Regions from separate parts of the Metabacillus sp. 22489 genome, predicted to be linked through region 3. Evidence: riboswitches for the same ligand, from Rfam matches in the RefSeq annotation. Region 3 holds a riboswitch; each other region holds the start of a gene.
The links. A riboswitch is a leader RNA that binds a small molecule or an ion and turns the genes downstream of it on or off. The one in region 3 is predicted to bind thiamine pyrophosphate.
Positions count from the first base shown of each region.

Region 1: linked by a shared signal. The riboswitch ahead of ACTJJ9_RS12570 (thiamine phosphate synthase) and the one ahead of thiT (energy-coupled thiamine transporter ThiT) in region 3 are both predicted to bind thiamine pyrophosphate.
Region 2: linked by a shared signal. The riboswitch ahead of ACTJJ9_RS11005 (acetylornithine deacetylase) and the one ahead of thiT (energy-coupled thiamine transporter ThiT) in region 3 are both predicted to bind thiamine pyrophosphate.
Region 4: linked by a shared signal. The riboswitch ahead of thiC (phosphomethylpyrimidine synthase ThiC) and the one ahead of thiT (energy-coupled thiamine transporter ThiT) in region 3 are both predicted to bind thiamine pyrophosphate.

Region 1 covers NZ_JBQENT010000018.1:71,202-74,277, forward strand. Annotated here, with positions in the region: gene thiO (glycine oxidase ThiO) at 1-865, opposite strand, end outside; gene ACTJJ9_RS12570 (thiamine phosphate synthase) at 849-1,469, opposite strand; TPP riboswitch at 1,575-1,684, opposite strand; gene ACTJJ9_RS12575 (monovalent cation:proton antiporter family protein) at 1,775-3,076, opposite strand, start outside.
Region 2 covers NZ_JBQENT010000015.1:36,905-39,980, reverse strand. Annotated here, with positions in the region: gene ACTJJ9_RS11005 (acetylornithine deacetylase) at 1-1,181, opposite strand, end outside; TPP riboswitch at 1,321-1,421, opposite strand; gene ACTJJ9_RS11000 (bile acid:sodium symporter family protein) at 1,511-2,488, opposite strand; gene ACTJJ9_RS10995 (VanW family protein) at 2,675-3,076, shown strand, end outside.
Region 3 covers NZ_JBQENT010000071.1:12,320-15,395, forward strand. Annotated here, with positions in the region: gene ACTJJ9_RS24900 (hypothetical protein) at 1-910, opposite strand, end outside; gene ACTJJ9_RS24905 (hypothetical protein) at 1,087-1,275, opposite strand; gene thiT (energy-coupled thiamine transporter ThiT) at 1,404-1,970, opposite strand; TPP riboswitch at 2,104-2,214, opposite strand.
Region 4 covers NZ_JBQENT010000015.1:56,685-59,760, reverse strand. Annotated here, with positions in the region: gene ACTJJ9_RS11125 (aspartyl-phosphate phosphatase Spo0E family protein) at 99-278, shown strand; gene ACTJJ9_RS11120 (MOSC domain-containing protein) at 378-1,040, shown strand; TPP riboswitch at 1,218-1,335, shown strand; gene thiC (phosphomethylpyrimidine synthase ThiC) at 1,466-3,076, shown strand, end outside.

The DNA.
Region 1 (3,076 bases), on a different contig from region 3:
CTAGAATAGGTGTAACTTTCTCTAGCAATGAGTGGATGCCACCAATTGTCGGAAGTGTGTTCCAATCATTCTCCACCATTGATGCACCAACAACAAATCGTCCATCACCTTTTGGAACGATGTAGCAATGATCGTAAAAAATCGTTTTTTCTAAATGAATATCACTGCTTTGAAAGGCAAGGCATTCTCCTTTAACTGGTTTTAAGCTTCCATTTATTCCAAGCTGCTTAAAAAAGTAGCCACTCCAAACCCCGTTCGCAATTACAACATGCTTACATGTGAATTCTGTATGCGGGGTAGATAATGTATATTCATTAGCTGCTGTTTTCTCAATTGTATGTACTGGTGTGTTTTCAAAAATGCTTGCCCCAAAATAATTAGCAGACTTTGAAAAGGCTGCACAAACATGTGTTGGTGAAACATGACCATCCTCTGGAATATAGAGTGCCCCTTTAATTCCCTTTGATAAGGTTGGTTCGTTTTCTAATACAACTTCCCTTGAATGCCATTGTAGTGAAGAATGATGCTTAACAAGCTGTTGCAACGCTTCAACTTCATCATCGGTTATCGCAAGCTTATACATACCGTTATCTACTAATTGAATATTAATCTGCGAATATTCGAAAAGCTCCTTGCTAAGTGTATGATAGAGGCGTTGACTTTCCTTAGCAAACTGAAAAAAGGCATCGTTTGCTTCTAGTTCGGAGTTCGCCCCAAGCATTCCTGCTGCTGCACTAGTAGCTCCACTTCCTATCTTTTGACTTTCTAATACAACGACAGATACACCTTCCTTTGCCAGTTGATAAGCAATGGATTGACCGATGACCCCTCCCCCAATAATCCCTACATCAAAGTGTTTGTTCATTCTTTTCCACCTCTAGTAAACTCTCTTTTATTTGCTGTAAAGCGAAACTCGGATTGTCACTTGCCATAACATATGACATGATCGCGATTCCGCCTAGCTTAATATTTGATAATTTAGAAACTGTTTCAGGAACAATACCTCCGATCGCAATAATAGGAATAGAAACTGACCTACAGATATCTTCTAATAGTTCTACTCCTCTTGGAGGGAGCTTCGCTTTTGATTTCGTTGCAAACAGGTGACCGAACATGAGATAATCCGCACCGGCCTTTTCGCTAGCTATCGCTTCCTCCAATGAATGGACGGAACGCCCAATTTTTAATGAAGGCATAAACTCCTTTACTGTTTGAATCGAAAAGCTATTTCCTGGCAAATGAATATTCGATAGCTGCTGTAATTGAACAACATCAAGGCGGTCATTAACGATAATTTTATCCCTACTTACACCGTTTTCTAACAGTGCTGAAACGATTTCCATCACTTCAGAAGCCGACTTCGTTTTTTCACGAATATGTAAAAAGTCAACCTCCTCATGAATCATGAGTATTTTTTTTATAATTTCCTTCACTGTTTGGACGCCATCTGTAATGACATGGATCTCCAATTGCTTCACCTTACTTTAATGTAATAGTTGTATTAGTTTTCTATCTCCTAAATACAAAAAACCACTTTCCAGGTAGGAAAGTGGTTTACATACTATATTTGATCTCGATACGTAAGTCCACTTCCCTACGCTGGTACAAACCAGATCAGGTTATAAGAGTCTTAAAGAAACACTTTAATCTCAGCCCTTTCATTAGGGCACCCCTAGCGGTATCATAACTATTCAATTTATAATGATAGAAATTGTTTGAACATTTGCTTATTTCTATCATACCATTTGTTGAATATCTTTCAAGAAAAAAATCATCACCATAGCTCAAGTTCACGTTTTAACTCGTTCACATATTCTCGTGATCCTGTCACAATTAACCGATCTCCGAGCTTTAAATCCGTATCCCCATGAGGAACAATCGAATCCTTCCCTCTAAAAATCCGAACAAAGATAATATCTCCTGTAAACGGAAAATTTCGAAGCAAAATGTGATCATATTTAGAATTCTTTAAATTAATTTGATAAAGCATCGTTTCTTGATTTGTTAAAATCCGCATAACCCCAGGTGCTTCAATCAATGCACGAAGCATTGTTTTCGTTGATAACAATGTAGAAAAGACGTCAATATCGTTTTCCTTCAACTTTGTATCTAATTCAGGTGAAGCAACGCTCGCAATTACTCGTTCAACCTTTTGCTCTTTTGCAAATAGCGCAATATCCGCGTTTCGTTGCTCATCTCCTGTTGTTACTACGATTAAATCAATATCAAATGCTTGATTTTCCATCAACGTTTTTACTTCAAAATCTTTAATTTCTTTTATATCAAACAAGGAATGGGAAATTTGTTTGTCCAGTTTCTCTTGTTTCATATGAAAGACTGTTGTTTCATATATTTCTGGGTTTAATTCCCTCGTAACAGGCAAGGATAATTGATTCGCTCCAATAAAGGCAACTTTAATTTTCGGACGCTCTGATACATGTTTCGGGAATAGCTTTTTAAAGAAAATTGGTGTAACAATACTTGTGATAACTGCAACTAAAATTAGTGCACCTGACATCTCTGACGTTATAACTTCCATTCTTTCACCGATTGTAGCTGCAGCGATAACAAGGGATAATGTTGAAGTTAATAAGAAGCCTGATGCAAGTGTTGTTTTTAAATCATACCAACGCTTTAATAAAAATACTGGAACAATTTTTGATATTAACAATCCGATAAATAGTAAAGGTATTAATATAAAGATTTTTGGATCCTGGAACAATGCCCAGATATCTAAGTCAACACCGACCATTACGAAGAAAATTGGAATAAGAAATCCATATCCAAAGGAATCAAGTTTTTGCACCATCTCTTTATTTGGTGATAACAATGAAACAAGCACACCTGCCAAAAAGGCTCCTAAAATGTTTTCAGCTCCTATTGTCTCTGAAATTGCAACTAATACAATGATGAGAGTAAAAACAGCTCGTGTGCCAATTTGGATCGTTCCTTTTGACATAGTTTCAATGAAGGAACGGTTTTGAAATGCTTTCCCTAGGAAATAAAGCAAGACTCCTGCTCCAAATAATATGAGTAATAACCATGTGTTCGTATCCCCATCGCCATATATTGAGGC
Region 2 (3,076 bases), on a different contig from region 3:
TGTGCATGTTGTAAATCTCCTGGGCCATAAATGACTGTTGGTATCCCTGCTTCACCTAACCATCCACCATCTGTTACAGTTGGCGAGACATCAACGATCGCTTGCTTATTCGTTATATTCTGATGTGCCCCCTCCAGCTGTTTCACCCCTGGATGATTTGGGTCAATCTGTAACGAAGGAAAAATTTCACCCCTATCAACAATCATAGACTTACCACCCCATTCAAATTGCGGTGGATTTTCCCTTAACCAAGGATCAGCGTGTGCAACATGCAAAATATGTTCCTCAATTTCCTTAATGATTTGCTCATGTGATTCATCTGGATAATAGTGAACAGTTATCCAAAGTCTACATTCATCAGCTATAAATGCTGCATGTCGACCACCTTCAATGACAGCCGGGTTTATCGTATTTGATCCAGGTGCCATTTTTGGGTAGCTTTTCATGACTGCCCAATGCCGTTCAAGCTCCTGTAAGCCAGCAATAATTTTTGTCATTTTTTCAATCGCACTTGCACCTTTAAGCTTTCCACCCGCATGGATCATTTGTCTTCTTGTTGCATCATGAAAGGTCTCGGTACTTTTTACAGTTATCCACCCTGTAATAACTCCTCCTTGACCTTGAATATGTAAATCACTCGTATCAACAACGATTGCAAAATCAGCTTTATACCCACGTTCACAGCATTGTAAAGTTCCCGCTTCACCGACCTCTTCTCCAATAACTGACTGGAATATTAAGCTACCAGGCAATTCCACACCAGCTTCATGAAGTAATTGGATTGCAAACATTGCTCCAGCTAATCCTCCCTTCATATCAGCTGCCCCCCTCCCAACCACTGCGCCATCTTTCACATATGGTTGAAACGGGTCTTTTTCCCAGTTTTCATCCTCACCTACTTCAGCAACATCGATATGGCCATTGATAATTAAGCTTTTGTACTGTTTTTCATTTACTCCTTTTAAGACACCAACAACATTCGGATCATTTGGATATACATCCCACATATCGATCGAAAACCCTTTTTCACGTAAAAAGCTAGCTACAAAGTGCTGAGCATCTTTCGTATTTCGTGCCGGTGGAGCAGGTGTTTTAAATTCAATTAGCTTTTTTAGTAATGAAATTAATTCATCCTGTCTTCTGTCAACCTCTTTGATAAGATCGGAAATTCTATGTGACAAATGTAACGCTCCTTTCATTTCTTTTTTATTGAAGTAGTTTTAGCCAACAAAAAAACCACTTCCGCAGAGAGAAGTGGTTTGAAATGTAAATATGATAGGCAATTTATACGAAAAACATGCACAAATATGCAATTCCATTATCATTCAAACACCTCTTCCCTACGCTAGTATTATCTAGATCAGGTAATAAGGGTCAAGACAAATGTCTCTCTCAGCTATAAAGCTCCCCTAGTGGTGAAGTCTATTAAATTTTTAAAACTCAAAATCTGTTTAACTAATTATCAATATTAATAACACAATCTACTAAGTTTGGCAAGAAGGAACGACCATTAAGAAACATTCATTTTATTGTCAACAGGTTTAACGGAAATGGATTTTCTTTCGAAGCGATCAAATAAAAAACCGAAAATAGATGCTAAAACCTGTTGAAATAACATACCGATAATAACCGGAACAGCCACAGCTGCCGGAAAGTATTGAACAGCAATAACCGCACCTGCACTTATATTCCGCATTCCACCAGTAAAAATCATGACTGCTGTCGTATCTCTGCTTTGCTTAAAGCATTTTCCAATGAACCAAGCAATTAAATAGCCTATAAAAGCAAGAGCAAACACTGTACAAGTTATTAGCAATAATTTCCTTGTTATATTTACTAAATATGGAGCAACGACGGCACCATTAATCATTACGACAAAGCCAAGCCCCAATTTTGAAAAAGGCGCTAAAGCTGTACCAACCTTCACGCTTTTTCCTTTTGTCCATTGATGAATAAGCATTCCGAGTATTGAAGGAATAACAACCATAAAAAATAATCCATTCATGATTGAGAATGTATTAATCTCTACCTTTTGTCCAACTAATAAAGCTAATGTATGTGGCACAAGAAACGGCGATAAGATTGTATCAAATAAGATAATCGCTAAAGCAAGCGGAATATTTCCCTTATAAATAGTCACCCATATAAAGCTCGTAATCCCGGTCGGAATGACTGCTGCTAATATAAGACCAGTTATCGTAAATTGGTCGTTCGGAAATATAATATGTCCTGTACACCAGGCGATAATCGGCATGATTATATGTAAGATGAGTAAAACTAAAACAAATGGTAAAGGACTTTTTAATACACCCTTTAACGAGGATAAACTCGAATTAAGACTCCCAGAAAATGTAATAAACGCAAAAATCCATGGGATTAAAAACGACAGTGACACGAATTGTTCCGTAAAAACGACGCCAATTACGACGCTCGTAGGTGTGATAAAAGGCATTAATTTTTCAAGTTGTTTATTAATTGATTGAAGCATAAAATTTCTCCTACTTTTACTGTTCACTTTTCTTACGTGAATATTCTTCTATTGTATCAAAGATTTTTCCTCATGTACGCTTACTTAAATAATTACACCTCTTGTTTCCAATTATTCTTAAACATAAGTTTAGCGATATTAACTAACACTATTTCGTAGAACACTCATTTTTAGTGAGGTGAAGTAATGCGTTTTTTTGCGTTTATGCTATTCATTTCTCTTTTTACAAGTACGATGGCTGATGAGGTTTCGCTTACCTTAAATGGTATGGAAATGAAAACAATAAGTCGTTCTGATTTCGCACTATATCCTTTTTCAGAGCTTTTCCTTGATCAAGATAAATATGACAATTTAGTAAAGGAATTAGAAGGCAGTGTTTACGAAAAGCCACAAAATGCTTCATTAGACAAAAACGGAAATATGATTAGCGAAAAAAATGGATACAAGCTTAACCACAAATTATTCAAAAAAAAGTTTAATTCCTTCTTTTTTTCTAAAAATAACGAAACAATTGAAATTCCGCTGCAGACGATTTATCCAAAAGTTGATAGTGAATTGCTTGAGAATATCAGTCAAAAACGAATTAGC
Region 3 (3,076 bases):
TTTCCCATTCTTTATGTGTGACTAGATTCTCAAAGGAAGTATCTTTAAATGGATAGTAGCGATGCTTAACATCATACATCCCGATATATTCAGCAACTCCTTCATGAAACCACAGTGGAATTCGATAAACGAAAAGCCCCTGTTCTTTAATAAAGGCTTGTAAACGATAATGGGTATATTCATGCATAATCGTACTTTGGAAATAAAACGAACCAGGCATCCGATCGGTGGTAATTTCATCTAAATCTGTTATCGCAATCCCTACAATATCATTCGGATCGTCGAAATATCCCATTGTTTTAATTAATGATGTTTCCTTATAAAGTTCATCAGACGAGGCATGGATGATAAAATCAATCTCGTTATCCTTGACAGCTCCTAATAAGCCTGATGTTAAGTAATCAGCTTTATCGATTGCTCTTTCGATAATTGGTAAAAGCTCTTTCTCGTGAGGTTTGTAATAAATAGTGAAGTTTTGATATTGATGAGTTAATTTATTCTCTTTCATCCTTTGATAATTGATAGAATTAGAAGGTTCCTTTTGAAAAGGTAAGGTATAAAAGTCAATTTTTTCCTCTAAGGATAAATCCTTACCCAATTCCGTTGTGATCATTAAGTTAATAGAAAAAAAATAGAAGGATACAAAGATGTATGCTAATGACAAATATGATAATAAAACAAGTTGATTTGTCCTGATAAATAGTGGTAATCGCGTAACCTTATTGTCTTTTACGAATTCATATATACAAAAGGAAAAACTCCCTAATGCGCTCAGACACATGAAAATACTTACGAAAAAGCCGAACTGAACATCTATAAGTAAAAAAAGCGTCATTAATAAGAAGAAAGTAAGTATAAGTGCAAGCGTGAATAAAATTAAGTGTTTGCATATTGTTTTGACAATTTTCAAAGCAACCTCCTAAAGAATTTTTCTTTTTACATACTTATGAGGATACTAAGAAAAAAATCATGATAATTTATATTTAATCAAAATAAAAAACGCTGTGCAGTAGCACAACGCTTATTTGAAATAATGTACTTATATTAAGAAAGGATACTTTCATGTTCATCCTATTGATTAATCATTTATAGCTGCTGGGAAAACGTAGATGATAAAATGGCAAATGCAAATCCAAGAGGGACGCTTAATATAAGGGAAAGCCCATGAACAGGTCCTTCTTCATTACTGATACGTATCGCTTCCTTGTAACCGTAAGAAAAATGAACTAATGAGAGAAAAAGTGTAAGTAGCATTAATATAAATGTCATATTCATCATTTATCCTCCATTTTTAAGCAATCTATTCTTTCTATTAATAGATGCTAGCAGTTCTAGTAATATGATTACTTTTTAAAATTAATAGAGAAATAAAAAACCTTGGCCATAAGACCAAGGTAAAAACGTTATTTTCTTGTTACGAGTCTCGGTGCTGTTAATAGAATTAGACAGCAGATAATTGCGGAGACAATAAGAGTTGGAATCATGTAGGTTGCATTATAACCTAGTGAATATAAAACTACAGGCATTCCATCAGGAGCATATTCTGCAAAAAAGATAGCCCCGCCAATTACATGGACGATATATCTTAGGAAATTTCCGATGAATGCAGCTAAAATGATAAGAAAAATCATTCGATTGCGATTTCCTAGAGATTGTTGAATTTGTTTAAATAAAATACCGCTAAAACCAACTACAGTAAATGCTAAATAATAATCTAGAAATGCTTGGAATGGATGATACACACTTGGATTACCGATTGCAACTTGTAAAAAGCCAAATATTAGTCCTGTTAACAGACCGCCGCTTAGTCCTCTACGAAATGCCATAATAAAAACGGGTATCATTCCTAAGGAAACAGTCCCACCTTGAGGCATTTTGAAGAAAATACCAGAAGCTAAATCCAACAAAAATGCTAAAGCAGCCATCATTGCCACTTCAATTAAAAATAATAAACGTTGATTCACTTGCAAATTTAAAAACCTCTCTTCTTGCACAATAAACCAAAACCTATTAGTAATAAGAATCCAGAATCCATATGTCATTGCTTAATGTAAAACAAAAAGCAATGTATGGAATATGAACGATGGTTCCAAACATTGCTTTTATTATGACCATCCACATCCCTACGCTAGTACTAACTAACAGGTTCGAAGGGTTAGAATAACATAAAAAGAGCTTATTCAATCTCAGCCAGTGGCTCCCCTTGTGGTTTGTATGCTTATTTATTTTGATTTTAACTATACATCATTCTATTTAACCCAACAAGTGTTTTATTTTAAAGAATTTTAAGAGAATGATGAAACGAATTTATTGCTAACTTATAGTAAAAGGTCATTAGTGGATGATAGGACAACTGAGTAGGAATAAATTCTAATTGTAGATGAAACATTTAATTAAAACTTAAGAATTTATCGAAAGTTAGAAAGAGAGAAGGGATTTTAATAGTGTAACTTGATTAGACCTTTAGTGGAATAGATTTGATTCAACTAGATGATTTAGACAAACAATTAAAGGTATCAATTTAATAGAAATAAAAGTTTCCTTAAAATAAGGAACTTTTGACAATTAATATGATGCAATTCAGTAAAGTGTGAATCACGATCAGTTATCATACGATTATATATGGAAATATTACATCATCACCCTAGTATTCATTTCTTTAATAAATGTTAAAATTATAGAAAACAACTGAGTAAAATGAATTCGATTACTTTTAATAGATGAACTTAAAGGATACATTAACTATGTTTGTTGCCGTTTTATTTTGATAAATAATATAGTATGAAAAGAGATTCTTCTTTATTTAATATTGTTTTAAAAAAGAAATTTAAAATTTTATATAAAATTACTTGCTATTAATTAATTATCATGATATATTATTATTCGTCGCTGATAAGGCGAATTTAAAAACACCTTTTAAAAAATAAAATAAAGTGTTGACAAACATTTTGTTGGGTGTTATATTTAGAAAGTCGCTTCTGAAAAGAAGTTGCAAAATGAATGTTCTTTGAAAACTAAACAAAACCAAGCGTGCCAACGTTAATTTCGATTAACAACAAATCGTACTATTAAGTAC
Region 4 (3,076 bases), on a different contig from region 3:
AAAAAATGCTCCGAAACCCTTTACAATAGGAAAAAATATCCGATAATAGAATTACTAGGGCTTTTCCACCTAGTAAAGCTAAGAGCGAGGTGGTTTTTGTGAAATCTATTGATGCAAAAATTGAAGAGTACCGAAAGAAAATGTTTGTTATCGCAAAAGAAAACGGTATAGAATCGCATCTCACACTAATTGCAAGCCAAAACCTTGACGAGCTACTTAATATTAAAATGAATGAAAGTCACCAAAATTTATTTCATAACGAGTGTAAAGAAATATAAAATAAAGACAGCGATTACATCAATAAACAATTTGCTTATTGATGTATTTTTTTGGTCATTTGGGGACAGTCCCCCATTATAGGAATTGGAGTGATTAAAATGTCAAATGAGAAAAAAATTGTTTGGCTTAGTAAAGGTTTACCAAAAACATTGACACATAAAGGGAAAGAATACCGTTCTGGAATAGCGAAGGATCAGACAGAGCAATTAAACATAACCTTTGAGAAAATAGTTGATGATGATGTCGAAAATCATGAATATCACGGTGGCAAAGATAGAGTTATTTGTGTTTATCCTTATGAGCATTACCATTTTTGGGAGAGTACTTACGGGAAATCATTACAAAAGGCAGCCTTCGGGGAAAACCTTACAACAGTTGGGATGAAAGAATCTGATGTATGCGTAGGAGATGTTTATCAAATAGGAGATGCAATTGTTCAAGTATCACAAGGAAGGTTCCCTTGTGCGACAATTAATAAGCACACACATATTCATACCCTATTAAATAAAATGATTGAACTCGGCTATACAGGATATTTCTTTCGCGTATTAGAGGAAGGAACGATAAATACGCAATCCAAGATAAAGCAATTAATCCAACATCCTATGCAATTATCTGTTGCGACAATCCATGAAACATTTTTTCATACAAAGGAATTATCTAAAATCGAAACGATTTTGTCTGTTGCTGAGTTATCAAACGAATGGAAGGTTCGGTTCGAAAAGCTCTATCAACAAGAAAAGCAAAAACAACTCGGTTAAAATTAACTAGCATGGAGCAAATGTACCACGCTCCCTTCCCTCCATTTTTCATAAAAAACATAGAAAAATAAAGATCATCTTCATAGGTACATAGCTTCATATTTATTTTTGGGACAAAGAATGTATTGACTGGATCCATCGATATGCTATAGTAAAAACAGAAATGAATATATTACCAATTTCTACTAGGGGAGTCCATAAGCTTGGACTGAGAGAAGAACGCGCAATTTAAGTTCTTTGACCCTTTGAACCTGATCTGGATGATACCAGCGTAGGGAAGTAGCTGCAGTTGAAAAAGGAGCAGTCTATCTTTTTCAATATTAATGCTTACATCCAACGGGTTCTGAATTTTTTCAGAACCCGTTTTTATTCCCCTCAATTGGTTATCTGTAAGATCATCCAATCCATATTTTAGGAGGAAAATGATGAAGATTACCATTAAAAAACCATTTCCAGAAAGCAAGAAAGTGTACATCCAAGGAAGCACCCCAGATATTCGTGTTCCAGTTAGAGAAATTAGACAGAGTAAAACAGTGCATTCATATGGCGAGGAAATCAATCCACCTATACGGGTATATGACACTAGTGGACCTTACACAGATATGAATGCTGCAATTGATATTCGTAAAGGGTTACCAAAAGTTAGAGAAAATTGGATTCTTAATCGTAATGATGTCATTAGATATAACGGTCGTACGATTAAGCCTGAGGATAATGGGTATAAATCAGCTAGTAAGCAATCAAATATTGAGACCTTTCCATCCCAAGGCAGTAAGCCACTTGTTGCAAAAGAAGGCAAACGTGTCACCCAGCTTCATTACGCCAGAAAAGGAATCATTACTCCTGAAATGGAGTTTATTGCAATAAGAGAACAAATGGATGCAGAATTTGTCCGCCAGGAGGTTGCAGCAGGACGTGCAATTATCCCAGCAAACATTAACCATCCTGAAAGTGAACCAATGATAATTGGAAAACATTTTCATGTAAAAATTAATGCGAATATTGGAAATTCCGCTGTAACCTCATCGATTGAAGAAGAAGTAGAAAAAATGACATGGGCAACACGTTGGGGTGCAGACACAATTATGGATTTATCAACAGGTAAGGATATACATACAACAAGAGAGTGGATTATTCGCAACTCACCTGTTCCAGTTGGGACTGTTCCGATCTATCAGGCATTAGAAAAAGTAAATGGAATTGCCGAGGATTTAACATGGGAGGTATACCGAGACACTTTAATAGAACAAGCTGAGCAAGGGGTTGATTACTTTACGATCCACGCTGGTGTGCTATTACGCTATATTCCTCTAACTGCAAAACGGACAACTGGAATCGTTTCTAGAGGAGGTTCAATTTTAGCACAATGGTGTCTTGCACATCACAAGGAAAATTTCCTGTATACACACTTCCACGAGATATGTGAAATCCTTGCAAAATACGATATTTCAATATCTCTAGGCGATGGATTACGCCCTGGCTCAATCGCAGATGCAAATGATACGGCACAGTTCGCTGAGCTTGAGACATTAGGTGAACTAACGGAAATTGCTTGGAAGTATGATGTTCAAGTCATGATTGAAGGTCCAGGTCATGTTCCAATGCACTTAATTAAAGAAAATGTTGAAAAACAACAGGAAATTTGTAAAGAAGCACCTTTTTATACATTAGGACCATTAACAACCGATATTGCCCCAGGGTATGACCATATCACTTCTGCGATTGGTGCTGCAATGATCGGCTGGTTCGGAACAGCAATGCTCTGTTACGTGACACCAAAGGAGCATCTAGGATTACCAAACAAGGAAGATGTTCGCGAAGGTGTTATTGCCTATAAAATCGCTGCACATGCTGCTGATCTCGCAAAAGGACATCCCGGTGCCCAAAAAAGAGACAACGCCCTCTCTAAAGCAAGATTTGAATTTAGATGGCACGATCAATTCAATCTATCACTTGACCCAGAGCGTGCACGTGAATACCATGACGAAACATTGCCTGCAGAAGGAGCAAAAACAGCACACTTTTGTTCAATGTGT